Regions from separate parts of the Desulfosporosinus sp. Sb-LF genome, predicted to be linked through region 2. Evidence: riboswitches for the same ligand, from Rfam matches in the RefSeq annotation. Region 2 holds a riboswitch; each other region holds the start of a gene.
The links. A riboswitch is a leader RNA that binds a small molecule or an ion and turns the genes downstream of it on or off. The one in region 2 is predicted to bind thiamine pyrophosphate.

Region 1: another riboswitch for thiamine pyrophosphate. It lies ahead of E4K68_RS06170 (thiamine phosphate synthase); the one in region 2 lies ahead of E4K68_RS15445 (hypothetical protein).
Region 3: another riboswitch for thiamine pyrophosphate. It lies ahead of thiD (bifunctional hydroxymethylpyrimidine kinase/phosphomethylpyrimidine kinase); the one in region 2 lies ahead of E4K68_RS15445 (hypothetical protein).

The regions. Positions count from the first base shown of each region.
Region 1 covers NZ_SPQR01000003.1:324,958-329,181, reverse strand. The annotation lists gene fdhF (formate dehydrogenase subunit alpha) at 1-941, shown strand, start outside; gene thiC (phosphomethylpyrimidine synthase ThiC) at 1,008-2,285, opposite strand; partial or broken gene E4K68_RS06170 (thiamine phosphate synthase) at 2,285-2,628, opposite strand; TPP riboswitch at 2,776-2,876, opposite strand; gene E4K68_RS06165 (molybdenum cofactor guanylyltransferase) at 3,247-3,855, shown strand; gene fdhD (formate dehydrogenase accessory sulfurtransferase FdhD) at 3,932-4,224, opposite strand, start outside.
Region 2 covers NZ_SPQR01000010.1:69,555-73,778, forward strand. The annotation lists gene E4K68_RS15435 (TIGR03915 family putative DNA repair protein) at 1-693, opposite strand, end outside; gene E4K68_RS15440 (putative DNA modification/repair radical SAM protein) at 672-1,973, opposite strand; TPP riboswitch at 2,197-2,302, shown strand; gene E4K68_RS15445 (hypothetical protein) at 2,317-2,571, shown strand; gene E4K68_RS15450 (DEAD/DEAH box helicase) at 3,013-4,224, shown strand, end outside.
Region 3 covers NZ_SPQR01000011.1:64,113-68,336, forward strand. The annotation lists gene cytX (putative hydroxymethylpyrimidine transporter CytX) at 1-1,028, opposite strand, end outside; gene thiD (bifunctional hydroxymethylpyrimidine kinase/phosphomethylpyrimidine kinase) at 1,025-1,828, opposite strand; TPP riboswitch at 1,917-2,030, opposite strand; gene E4K68_RS21490 (lytic transglycosylase domain-containing protein) at 2,256-3,143, shown strand; gene pylSn (pyrrolysine--tRNA(Pyl) ligase small subunit) at 3,312-3,635, opposite strand; gene pylD (3-methylornithyl-N6-L-lysine dehydrogenase PylD) at 3,718-4,224, opposite strand, start outside.

The DNA of each region.
Region 1 (4,224 bases), on a different contig from region 2:
CCGCTTGGGGAGTTCCTTTAGATCCTAATCCCGGGTTTATGATTCCTGATATGTTTGACGCAGCAGTCAGCAAAAATCTACGGGCACTGTACGTTTTGGGAGAAGATCCAGTGATGACAGATGCTGATGCCAACCATGTGCGTAAAGGTCTGCAGGCCCTCGACTTCCTCGTAGTTCAAGAAATCTTTATGTCTGAGACCGCTAAACTGGCGGATGTAGTGTTGCCAGGGGCTAGTTTTGCAGAAAAAACGGGTACATTCTCGAACACGGAACGTCGAGTGCAAATGGTTAATAAAGCGATCGAGCCTATTGGAAACGCAAAGGCTGATGGGGACATCATTTGTGAATTGGCTAACCGTATGGGTTACTCCTTCCCATATCAGTCTTCGGAAGAAGTTATGCAGGAAGTGGCGAAGCTGACTCCCCAATTTGCAGGGATTACCCATGCTCGTTTGGGTACGCAAGGATTGCAATGGCCGGTGCCGCATGCTGAACATCCAGGAACCAAGTTCTTACATGAAGGAAAATTCAACAGGGGTAAAGGACTGTTTGTGTCAGTAGACCATCAGTTACCTGGGGAACAACCTGATGAGGAGTATCCGTTCTTACTCAATACGGGGCGTAAACTTTCCCATTATAATGTTTTCACGCAAAATTCGAAGGGGTTAGAGGATTACTCACCTGAAGAGTTAGCAGAGATTAATCCTTCTGATGCCAAACGGCTCGGACTAGAAGACGGTGAAGTCGTCAAGGTGGCATCCCGTCGGGGAGAACTGGAAACAAAAATAAAGCTGACGGAACGAGTACCCCTTGGAATGGTCTTCATGACTCTGCACTATATGAAATCCCCCACCAACGTCTTGACTAATGGGGCGTATGACAAAGTCACTAAGACTTATGAGTACAAAGTCTGTGGGGTAAAGATTTCAAAAATTAGTTAATACAAAAAAATGGGCCTTCTCTTTAATGAAGGTCCATTTTTTTTGTATTATCGCAGTTCAATAAACTTATTTGTCCATAATGCGGTTCATGAGGCGCATCGAACACATTTCTCCGCACATGGTGCAGCTGTCTTGGTGCTCGGGGGCGGACTCTTTACGATAACGCTCCGGTTTTTCCCGGTCCAAGGCTAGGTCAAACATTTTTGTCCAATCCAAAGCCTGCCTAGCCTCGCTCATCTCTCGATCCCATGCTGCAGCGCCGGGTACTCCTTTGGCGATATCTCCGGCATGAGCTGCAATCTTGGCCGCTACGATCCCTTCACGCACGTCGTCCAAAGTAGGTAGACGAAGGTGCTCAGCTGGTGTCACATAGCAGAGGAAATCCGCTCCTGCGGAGGCGGCTAAAGCTCCACCTATAGCACTGGTGATGTGATCGTAACCTGGCGCAACATCCGTGACCAACGGTCCCAAGATATAAAAGGGTGCACCGTGGCATAGCTTTTTCGCTATCTGGACATTTGCTACAACTTCGTTCAAGGGAACGTGGCCAGGTCCTTCAATCATGACTTGAACATTGCGTTTCCAAGCCTTCTGAGTTAGTTCTCCAAGGACAATCAATTCGGAAATTTGAGCTCCGTCTGTAGCATCCCCGATACTACCAGGACGGCAAGCATCCCCTAGGCTCAAGGTAACGTCGTATTCTGCGCATATATCTAGAAGATCATCAAAATACTCATAAAAAGGGTTTTCCTTCCCGGTTAATTCCATCCAGGCATACAGTAGGGAACCACCCCGGGAGACAATGTTGGTGACGCGGGAGGTCTGTCGGAAGTGCTGGGCGGTTTCTTGGTTGATGCCGGCGTGGATTGTTACAAAATCTACACCGTCTCGGGCGTGCTGTGCTACCACAGCTAAGAACTCTTGGGGTGTAATGTCTTCCAATTTTTTGTCCAAGTAACCAAGGGCATCATACATAGGAACCGAACCGATCATAGCTGGGGACATTTCGATGAGCCGGTGGCGAAATTCAACGGTTTTACCGTAGTTGCTGAGATCCATAATCGCTTCAGCTTTCATGTCCAGAGCCATGCGTACTTTGGCCAGTTCACTGTCGAGGTTGGCACAATCTGGGGAGATACCCAAATTGACATTAATCTTTGTCTTCAGTCCCAAGCCAACACCCTCCGGACTTAAAGAGGTGTGATTGTGGTTAGCTGGGATGACAATACTGCCCGCCGCTACTCGAAGTCTAATTTCCTCAGCCGTCAGCCCTTCTTTCGCGGCGACTGTTTGCATTGCCGCTGTGATGACCCCGTTTTTGGCTTGTTCCATCTGTGTACTCATCAAATCACACTCTTTCTATATGCTTCATATTGCGAATAGGTCTGTGTCTCCATAATACGTTGTAAACTCTTTATCTTACCCGGAATGTCTAGATTGCCCACAATCTCGGTGACAAGGCAATGGTCCGAGCTCCCGCCTTAACAACTTCGGCCAGATTGTGCTCCTTGATGCCGCCAATTGCGACGAACGGGATCTCCAAATTCTTGACGACGTAGTCTAAATAGTCCAGTCCTACTGGATCACACACATCGATTTTGGTATGGGTGGCAAATGAAGGTCCTACTCCGATGTAATCTGTGCCATCCTTTACAGCAACCTGTGCTTGAGCAGGCGAATGGGTGGAACAATTTGCATGGAACAGCCTTCCTTTCACTTGATCACGTACGTGTTTACTGTGGTTCCCGTCTTACTGCCATGGTACCAGGGAGGGCTTAAACTATAAAAAAAATGAGAACTGCGGTAAGCAGTTCTCATTTATATTCCTAAATATAAGTAAAACGATTAGCTTTCCTCCGCTGGTATTACCCAGATCAGGTTCAAAGGGATCGAGTTTCCTCATCTCAGCCCCGAAGGGCACCCCTAGCAAACGACGTATTTAGTTGAGTGGGCATTAATACTTGTCCAGTTAAGTATTAATATCATTATATAACTAAACGATAGAAGTGTAAATTAAATAGATCATTCCCACTTTTCCTGCCTGAGGTGTCTTCCATACGAGAGACGCAAATGCCTGAGGAGGAGAGAGCAGGTCGATCGTATCATGAGCTATTCAAGATTACTAATGTGACAGTAAAAGTTTGATGTGGTACATTAAGGTATATGAAAAATGAAAAGTGACCGATGCGATCAGAGTCCCGTAACTATTATTAAGAACGGATTCGGACACGCTTCTCGTCTGCTGAATACGAGGAGGTCTTCAAAAATTACTAAGTCACTACAGAAACCCAAGGAGCAACTTCCAATGTTGAACGCTACCGGGATTTTATTAGCCGGTGGGAAAAGCTCACGAATGAATAAAGATAAGGCCTTCCTTGAACTGGAGGGCAAGCCTTTAGTGGAGCGGAGTTTAACTGTCTTACAAGGAGTATTTGCAGAAGTTTTGATTAGCAGCAATAAGCCTGAACTGTATGCAGGCTATGAAGTACCGGTCATTTTAGATGAGATTCTTGGCCGAGGCCCTTTAGAAGGTCTTTATCAGGGTTTAAAAGCGGCGACCTATGATAAGGTTTTTTTCGTGGCCTGTGATATGCCATTTTTAGAAGTAGATCCCATCCGCTTTTTGGCAAAATGGATTCCGGAGTATGATGTTGTTGTTCCACGGCTTCAATTCGGCCTCCACCCACTACACGCCTTTTATCATCGACGTTGCCTTCCCGCAATCAAAAATAATCTCGAGGCAGGTTGCCTCAAGATTATTGATTTTTATCAAGCTTGTTCAGTGAAATATGTGGGAGAAACGGAACTAGAAGCCTTTTCAAATTTGAGCGACGTCTTCTGTAACGTGAATACACCTGAAGAATGGACTGCTATCCTTAAACGAAAAAGGACACTTACATCAAATGACTATTAAACTCAATGTGCTTATTAACTGGACTCGTTTAGGTACCTAAGCGAGATTCGACTTCAAACCGTGAAAAGCGAAATTATCAGCGAAGAATTCGCTCAGGGCAGGTATAAATATTAAGGCGTTGCTCTCTGGCAAACCCCACAACGGTGATATTTAGAGCGGTAGCTTGAGAGAGGGCCATGTCCGTAGGTGCACCACGGGCAATGAGAATGGGCACCTTCATTTTGGCAACTTTGAGTAGTATTTCGGAAGAGACTCGGCCACTGAAGAAAATTACATGGTTTTCAAGATTTAAGTTTGATTGAAAGGCCTTGCCACTAAGTTTATCAAAGACATTATGTCTGCCGATATCATAGCTTGTTAGGAGTACAT
Region 2 (4,224 bases):
ACACTGTGGATTATTTCTACTTTCAATGGCAATCGTTTTATAGAATTGCTTCCATAATTGACGGTACTCAATTTCAGTACCGTCAACTTCTGGCAACGTCAACTCGTCGGCAAAGATCAGCTCCGCTTTTTGTGACCGATAAATTAAGGCCATACTGTGAGTTTTATCATAAATCATAAATGTTTCGTTCCGGAATCGGTCGCAAAAATGCACTGATAGAAGAGGCAACACAAAGTTTTTAGGTTCAATTACCGCCACTAACACTTCGCCATAAACGGAAAAACGAACAAATCCCATGAACTTCTGACTTTCAGACGTTAAATGGCGTACAGCTTTTTGGAGGGAACAAACCGTATCGTCCGTGAGCATCGTCATCACCTTGCACCCATACTTAAAACCCAAACGTAGGAAATGATAGATTAACAATTCTTTATTCGGAGCACATGTTAAAAAACCAAGCTTAATCAACTCCTGTGCTTTAGAGGATATCTTTGATGGAATCGAGTTAAAAACCCTGTCTGCCTTATGTTCGTCCGTTTCAATCCATTTCGCCGTATCAAAAAGGCTCTGCTGTACACCTGGGGGTCGGATGATACTGGGATTCTCCTTTTGCTCGTAGCTTTCAAAAACGCAACACATCAGCCCTTCAAAACTACCATCATAAGCGTAGACTAAATCTGTCCTGTCAGGCATTGTTGCACATCCTCTCTCGTAAGGAAAGGCTCGTTAAATAGCGACAGCTGTTCAGGATAAGGAGACGGAAGCTTGTGTTGATCAGCCATAAGGGCTCTAATGGCTCCATCGGACGTTATTTTTAAACCCTCCATGATTTTTCCCTTACAGGTAATAAAATACTGTGCGCGTTTTAGGACAATACCCATCTTTTTAAGTCCAGAAAAATCGATCGGGCCAGTTCTCCTAGCTGTAAGAATACGCATCGCACTTGTCACGCCGATTCCAGGCACTCGTAAAAGCATCTCATAGGGCGCTTTATTAATCTCAAGAGGAAACTTCTCTAAATGGTTGAGTGCCCAATTGCATTTGGGATCCACTTGTAAATTGAAATTAGGATTTTGTTCATCAAGCAGTTCTTTAGCTTCAAAGCCGTAAAACCGTAAAAGCCAGTCGGCCTGATAAAGCCGATGCTCTCGCACTAGAGGTGGTTTGATATCTATAGAAGGTAGTAGTGAATGCTCAGCCACCGGTATATAGGCAGAGAAAAAGACTCTCTTAAGATGGTATTTTCTGTAAAGCCCTTCGGTTAGAGTTAATATCTTATGGTCTGTGTCGGGAGTCGCCCCCACAATCAGCTGTGTGCTCTGTCCGGCTGGCACAAATTTGGAAGCATGACGAAATTTTACTAGATCAGTACTGCTTTCCTGGATTTTAGTAGTAATCAGTCCCATCGGACGTAGTATGGACTCCTTCGTCTTGTCTGGGGCCAAGAGCTTTAGACTCTCCTGAGAAGGCAGCTCAATGTTTATACTCATCCGGTCAGCCAAAAGTCCCAAGCGGGTAATGAGCTCACTATCTGCTCCTGGTATTGCCTTGACATGAATATAACCGCCAAAGTGATAAACGTTACGCAATATCTCAAGAGCCTTAATCATTTGCTCAATCGTATTGTTCGGATTTTTAATGACCCCTGAACTCAGGAATAAACCCTCTATATAGTTCCGCCGATAGAAGTTGATTGTAAGTTCTGCGAGTTCTGAAGGCGTAAACCCGACTCTTACGATATCGTTTGACATGCGATTGACACAGTATTTGCAATCAAAGATGCAGACATTCGTCATCAGTACTTTTAGTAACGATATGCATCGCCCATCGGCCGAAAAGCTATGACAAATCCCAGCTTTTGCTGCGCTACCTATACTGCCTTGCTTGCCACTTCGGTCTACACCGCTGGAAGTGCAAGCCACATCATATTTAGCTGAGTCTGACAAGATTGTCAATTTATTATAAATATCAATGTTCAACACCCCTTACCTAGCAACTATTAAACACTATAATATGAAACGTATGTTCTTGTCAAAAGGAAAAAGGGCAAACACGTGTAAGAGTGTGATCGAGCAGGAGGGCGAGCACATATCAATAGAAACCTTTTAGATTTGCCATCAGAAATAGGGGTGTTAATCATGGCGGAAATTAAAGATTGCACTGAAACACTCAATGTGTTAGTGTAATATAGACTTAATATGGTAACAGGGGAGCTGGAGTTTTCTGGCTGAGAGGGGCAACTTGCCCGACCCTCAACCTGATCTGGGTAATGCCAGCGGAGGAAGGATTTGAGAATAGGGACGCCGCATTACTGCGGTGTTTTTTTATGCTCAGTTCCCCTGCAGTCTCGCACGGCGGACCTTAACAAGGCATACCGTTTTATTGATCACGCACGATATTGATGAGGCTATTCTTCTTTCGGACAGAGTCGTTGTTCTAAGCCAACGTCCCGCTCAGATTATCCAAGAGTTTAAAATCCCATTCCCACACCCGCGTGATCCGGATGAGCTGTTGCTTTCTAGTGTTGCGTTAGATCTTAAAAGGCAACTATTGCACCTACTCATCCCTTAATCACAAGAATTTCTCGCTAAAAGCAAGACACTTCACGAGAGAAAGATTATCGACATGTTAGCTAACAGCCAAACCGAACAGTTGTGCCCCGCACTTCGGACTTCGTCGCAACCATCCTTGATCGCTAACCGATCCGGGCGATGCGAGGGCCTACTTTTGATAGCCCGATCAAGGATGATTATCGTCTAGATCGGGTCATTTTAATCCCTAAGCTGGAGATGTTTGTGCTCACCATACATTCATCGAGAGAGTACAGGAAGTATGGCCCGGCATTAATAGATAGGTTTATCCAACATAAAGGGTAATAGGTAATAGGCGACAGCTAAGTATGAAGGAAATTGAATGTTTCAGGGCCTATTCATTTATACTATAGGAGATCGAGCTTAGGAGAATTTGAAAAAAGCGTGCATCAGAAATCGTAATAATGAAAGAGATGACTAAATGATCGATCGTAATTTTAACGGATATCAATTAAGTAGCGAGTTATTAAAAGCCATTAGTTTGTTGAATTTCATCAGTCCCACCAAAGCCCAGGAACAGGTGATCCCGGCTGTCTTGGCCCGAAAGGATATCATCGTTAAGTCCCAAACTGGTAGCGGAAAGACGGCGGCCTTCGCTATTCCTATTTGCGAATTAGTGGACTGGGAACAGAATAAACCGCAAGCCTTAGTGCTCACACCAACCAGAGAACTTGCAGCTCAGGTCAAAGAAGATATGTTCCATATTGGCCGATTCAAAAGGTTAAAAGTTGCTGCAATTTATGGGAAGTACCCTTTCCACGTTCAGGAAAAGGAACTTAAACAAAAAACCCATGTTGTGGTTGGAACCCCAGGTCGGTTGATCGATCATATCGAAAGAGGGACTATTGATACATCCAATATAAACTATCTCGTCATCGATGAAGCCGATGAAATGCTGAATATGGGTTTCATCGAGCAAATTGAAACCATCATTTCCAGCTTGCCTCAAGAACGGGTGACGATTTTATTGTCAGCGACAATGCCTCAAGACATTAATGTTTTATGTAATAAAATCATGAAAGACCCAATCTGTATGGAAATCGAAGAACAACATCCAGCGACAGATCGGATCGCTCAAGAACGATATCAGGTCGATCAAACGGATAAAATGCAGCTTCTACTAGATCTAACGATTGTCGAAAACCCGGATAGCTGCATGATATTTTGCAATACCAAACAAACGGTCGATGAGGTGTACGCTGAACTCGTAAAGCTAAACTATTCTTGTGAGAAGCTTCATGGGGGAATGGAACAACGGGATCGATTGAGCGTCATGAATGAGTTTAAGCAAGGATTTTTCAGGTATCTATGTGCAACAGATGTTGCGGCCAGAGGTCTGGATATCGAGGACATTACCTTGGTCATTAATTATGATATCCCATATGACCGAGAAAGCTATGTTCATCGGATCGGTAGAACAGGCCGCGTCAACAAGTTGGGTAAAGCCATTACGTTTGTTACCAAAGAGGAAAATAAATTTTTGAAGGATATCCATGACTACATCGGAAAAGAGATACTTTTGAAGGAAAGACCGGAAGAAGAAACGGTGCGTCAGTCGAAACAATATTTCATGGCGAAAATCAAGACGCCGCCAGATATCAAAGAAACAAAAGGCGCGCAGCTGAGCACTGAA
Region 3 (4,224 bases), on a different contig from region 2:
TTATTTTTCAAAAGAAAATAATCCGTCAACAGAATAGCAAACAGAGGCGCAAAAACCGAGCCAATGGCATAGAGGAAATCCTGATATTGCTCAATATTAACGATGATCGCAAGTCCTGTTCCAATCGCGGTCATAACTAAGGCCACTGTTTTTTCCTTTAAGTTTGGAAATATGTTTAGAAAAGTAACCCCTGCGGAATATGCGTCCAGAAAAGTCGTTGTTACGGTCGCCAAGACGATAATTCCTAAGGCTACGACACCAAGATTTGCAGCTAGTAACATGGCTGAAGGGTCTGGATCTGATGCTACTATGGCAGCGCCTAACCCGATAATGTACATCCAGCTGCTACCGAAAAAGTAACCAAGCCAGCTGCCTCCGGCTCCCCCTCGCTTTGTCTTGGCAAATCGAGTATAGTCGGAGATCAGGGGTAACCAAGATAAGGGCATGACCACTGCTAATTCTAAAGCTGAGCCGAAGGCCATTTCCCCAGTAACCTGCTTACTAAACAACTCATGGTTACGGAAAATTATAACGCTTAAGACTATTGTTAAAAGAAACAATAAAATAACGGCAATGTGGTTGGCCTTTTTCCAGCCGGTATCTTTTCCGAGCCAAACCCAAACAAAGATAAAGGCCCCAATAATTAAGCTCCAAACTGTCAAATGATCGAATGCCCATAATAGTTTCGTAATCTGGTTAACCGATCGCGCCCCGGATATAATCATCACGGCTGTCCAACCCAGCAACTGTAAAACGTTAAGAATTGAAAATAAGTACGAACCATACTGGCCAAAGGAAATTCTGGTAGACACCAAAGCTGGAATCCGCTCATTCGTGCCAATGATTCCTCCCAAAACTAGAAGAGTTGTTCCCACCAAGTGTCCCAAAATAATCGCCAAAAGGCCCATCTTAAAACCCAGTGGAGCCAGCAGCCCTCCCGCTAAAATTTCTGCTACAGAAATCGCCGCGCCGAACCAGAGGGTTGTAAAGTTAAACATGCTTAAGTTATTCTTATTTTCTAAACTCACTCGATTAATCCCGCCTTTTTGTAAAGTTCATAAAAGTGATGGGTTGGCCCTACGCCTTTGCCAATGGCTAAAGAATGTTGAATGGCCGTTGTAATATACTCCTTTGCTCGTGAGACAGCCTCGTTCAGATGATACCCCAGAGCTAGATTTGCAGTAAGAGCGGACGAAAGAGTACAGCCCGTTCCGTGAGTATTTTTAGTAGCAATTCGAGACGTGGAAAAATAACTGAATTCCCGTCCATCATAGAGGATATCAGTCGAGTCATCCTCTAGGTGCCCCCCCTTCAGCAGAACATTCTTGGCCCCCATCTGATAAATAGCTTTAGAAGCCTCTTCCATTTGCTTCAGAGTGTTAATGGACATTTTAGTCATTACCTCAGCCTCCGGGATATTAGGAGTTACGATCATAGCTAAAGGCAGTAATTCTTTTATCAGCGTTGATTCCGCCTCTGGATTTAACAAGTGGTAGCCGCTTTTAGATACCATGACTGGGTCAACAACGATCGTTTGTGGCTTATAACGCCTCAACTGTTCAGAAATTACTTCTATGGTCTGAACTTGAGAAACCATACCTATTTTTACCCCATCGACCTCAATATCCTCAAAGATTGCCTCGATTTGTTTGGCAATTACATCTCTTGAGATATCCTGTACTGCAAAAACTCCTTGGGTGTTTTGGGCGGTAACTGCGGTTATAACACTCATTCCATAGACTCCATGAGCAGAAAAAGTCTTTAGATCAGCTTGAATTCCCGCTCCCCCACTGCAATCTGAACCAGCTATGGTAAGTACTTTTTTCATGACGTCCTCCTAAACATTCTTGAATTCTCTTAAAGTCTAAAAAAGAGCACAGACCCCCCAGAATAGGGTTTGTGCTCCTTCATCTACATAAAAGAGTAAAACTGCTTACCTACGCTGGCATTATCCAGATCAGGTTAATAGGGTCTTAGACCTTATAGGGTCTAAATCTCAGCCAGCCTTTCCAGCTCCCCCGCCCATTGCAATATTGTTTGTTAAATTTAACATGGGAAAAGCCTAAAGTCAACGTCTTCATCCGTCATTTACCATTATAATACGTTCATTCCCTCTATACTAGTTACTCTTGTATTCCTCCAATTCCCGTCCTACTCAATCCCACTTTCGTTCTTTGGGATAGCCATTAAATGGTTTACAGCATTTCTTACGACTTATGATATAGTAAAACGGATGAAATTTTAGAGGTGTAACTATGACCGTAGCCAAAATTAACAATAAGGTCTTTAATTTTCTAAAGCAACGACGTGGACTATTATTAACTACTAGCATGTGTTTGTTAGTGATCTATCTCTTATTTTTCTGTTCTACAACTAGGCCGACATGGGAAGGCTTGATCGACGTCCTCAGCAATCGCAACCCGCCGGCTTGGTTGGTGCCTTCGCTACCTGGCGAAAAAACTGACGTCACACAAACCAAGATCTATAAACGGCAAAAGCTAGCTCAGTTTAAGGTTAAAGCGAACACAGTAAACCAAGATATCAAAACTGTTCTAGGGATAAAAACAGCGATCACAGAGGACCTAGCCCAAGGAAATTCGACGCCCTGGGCAAAGCTCAAGATTGACGTAGCTGCTGCAGGAAATACTTTTGTAGAGTTCTGGGGTATTTCCATTATTACCTACCAGGGCCAGACCATTATTGTTGGTGAGAATTCTCAACCCATCAATCTCAACGATAGGGTACTACGTTGGCAAAAGGAAATTGAAGTGTCCGCTAAGAAGTATACGCTTGAGCCTGCCTTAATTGCAGCCGTAATTGAACAAGAATCCGGTGGAGACCCGAACTCAGTTAGTCCCGTTGGGGCATTGGGTTTAATGCAGCTGATGCCGTCTACCGCGAAATCATTAAATGTAAATCCATATGACCCCGCTCAAAATATTGACGGCGGAGCCCATTACTTGCAAATACAACTGAAAGAATTTGGTAATCTTCCGGAAGCACTTGCGGCTTATAATGCTGGGCCAGGAAATGTAGAGAACCATTCCTGGGCAAAGATCCCTGAAACTCTGAACTATGTTCAGAGGGTACCCAATCTCATCAACAAATACGAACGGCTTTGGAATGAAAACCGATCACATTAATAAATATTGGTACAAGTTCAGTGTCAAATTGGATTCTGGTATTTTAGGCTTAAGACCTTGAAATAGAAAAGCGCTCTAGCGAAGTTTGAAGCTTACTTGAGCGCAGTTAAAACAGAATTCAGGAAGAGGTCCTCCGGACAAGTTCAAATAATCCAATGAAAGTCATCTCTACAAACGAGAACCATAGTTTTGATTGACAAAAGTCGCTGAGTATTTTTTTAACTTCCATTCCGGGATTTTGCAGGTACCGCAGGCATGAAAAAACAACTTATTTCGAAGGCATCGTGCTGCTCGGCTATGCTTGGAATTGTAGATCTGAAACTTTTCATTACAATGGGTTACGATCTCTGCAGTGTTTCCATGGATCGTCATGCTTTTAATGCCATGCAGAATCCCGTTTCTCGAAGGCCATAACTTTAATTTCTCTACGAACTTAAAAAAATCGACATTCTTGCGATAATAACGTTTTTTATTTCCAGAATCTATCGTCATCTATTTCGACTCCAATCTATTCTACGATTACCGCGATTCGAGTGGAAAAATTTCAAGGCGATTTGCGATTAGGGAGAGGCGTTTACAAAACGTCAAAAATCATGGTAGCCACTCCAATCTGCAATGGATCATGGAGCAATCGTTTGGGAAGTTGCTCAACGCCTGTTGCCTGCACCCCCAGTGGAATACCAGGTGCTGCAATCCTTGTATCTCCTGTGATATGCCGCAACAAAATAACATCTTCAGCTGGGCAAGCATCCACCAAAATGCTATGCCTCCCTAAAGCGCCGTCTAAGTCTGTTTCTATCTTTACGGAATAACCCTGTTTTAACAACCTCCCAGATAACCTTTGGCTAGCCGACAAATCTATGTCATATATTGAAACCTCTGCCCCAAAGTGCATTAGCGCTAAAGCAGCGCCAGTACCTACAGGGCCTGCCCCGATTACCAATACTTTTTTACGCATTAATCCATGGCACATGAGCTCTAGGCCAGACACATATCCCTTGCCTGTAGCATCTCCATTATCAGAGACCTTACCTGTTCTCACGTTTACAGCCACAAAACGATCATCATCTGCCATGAACAA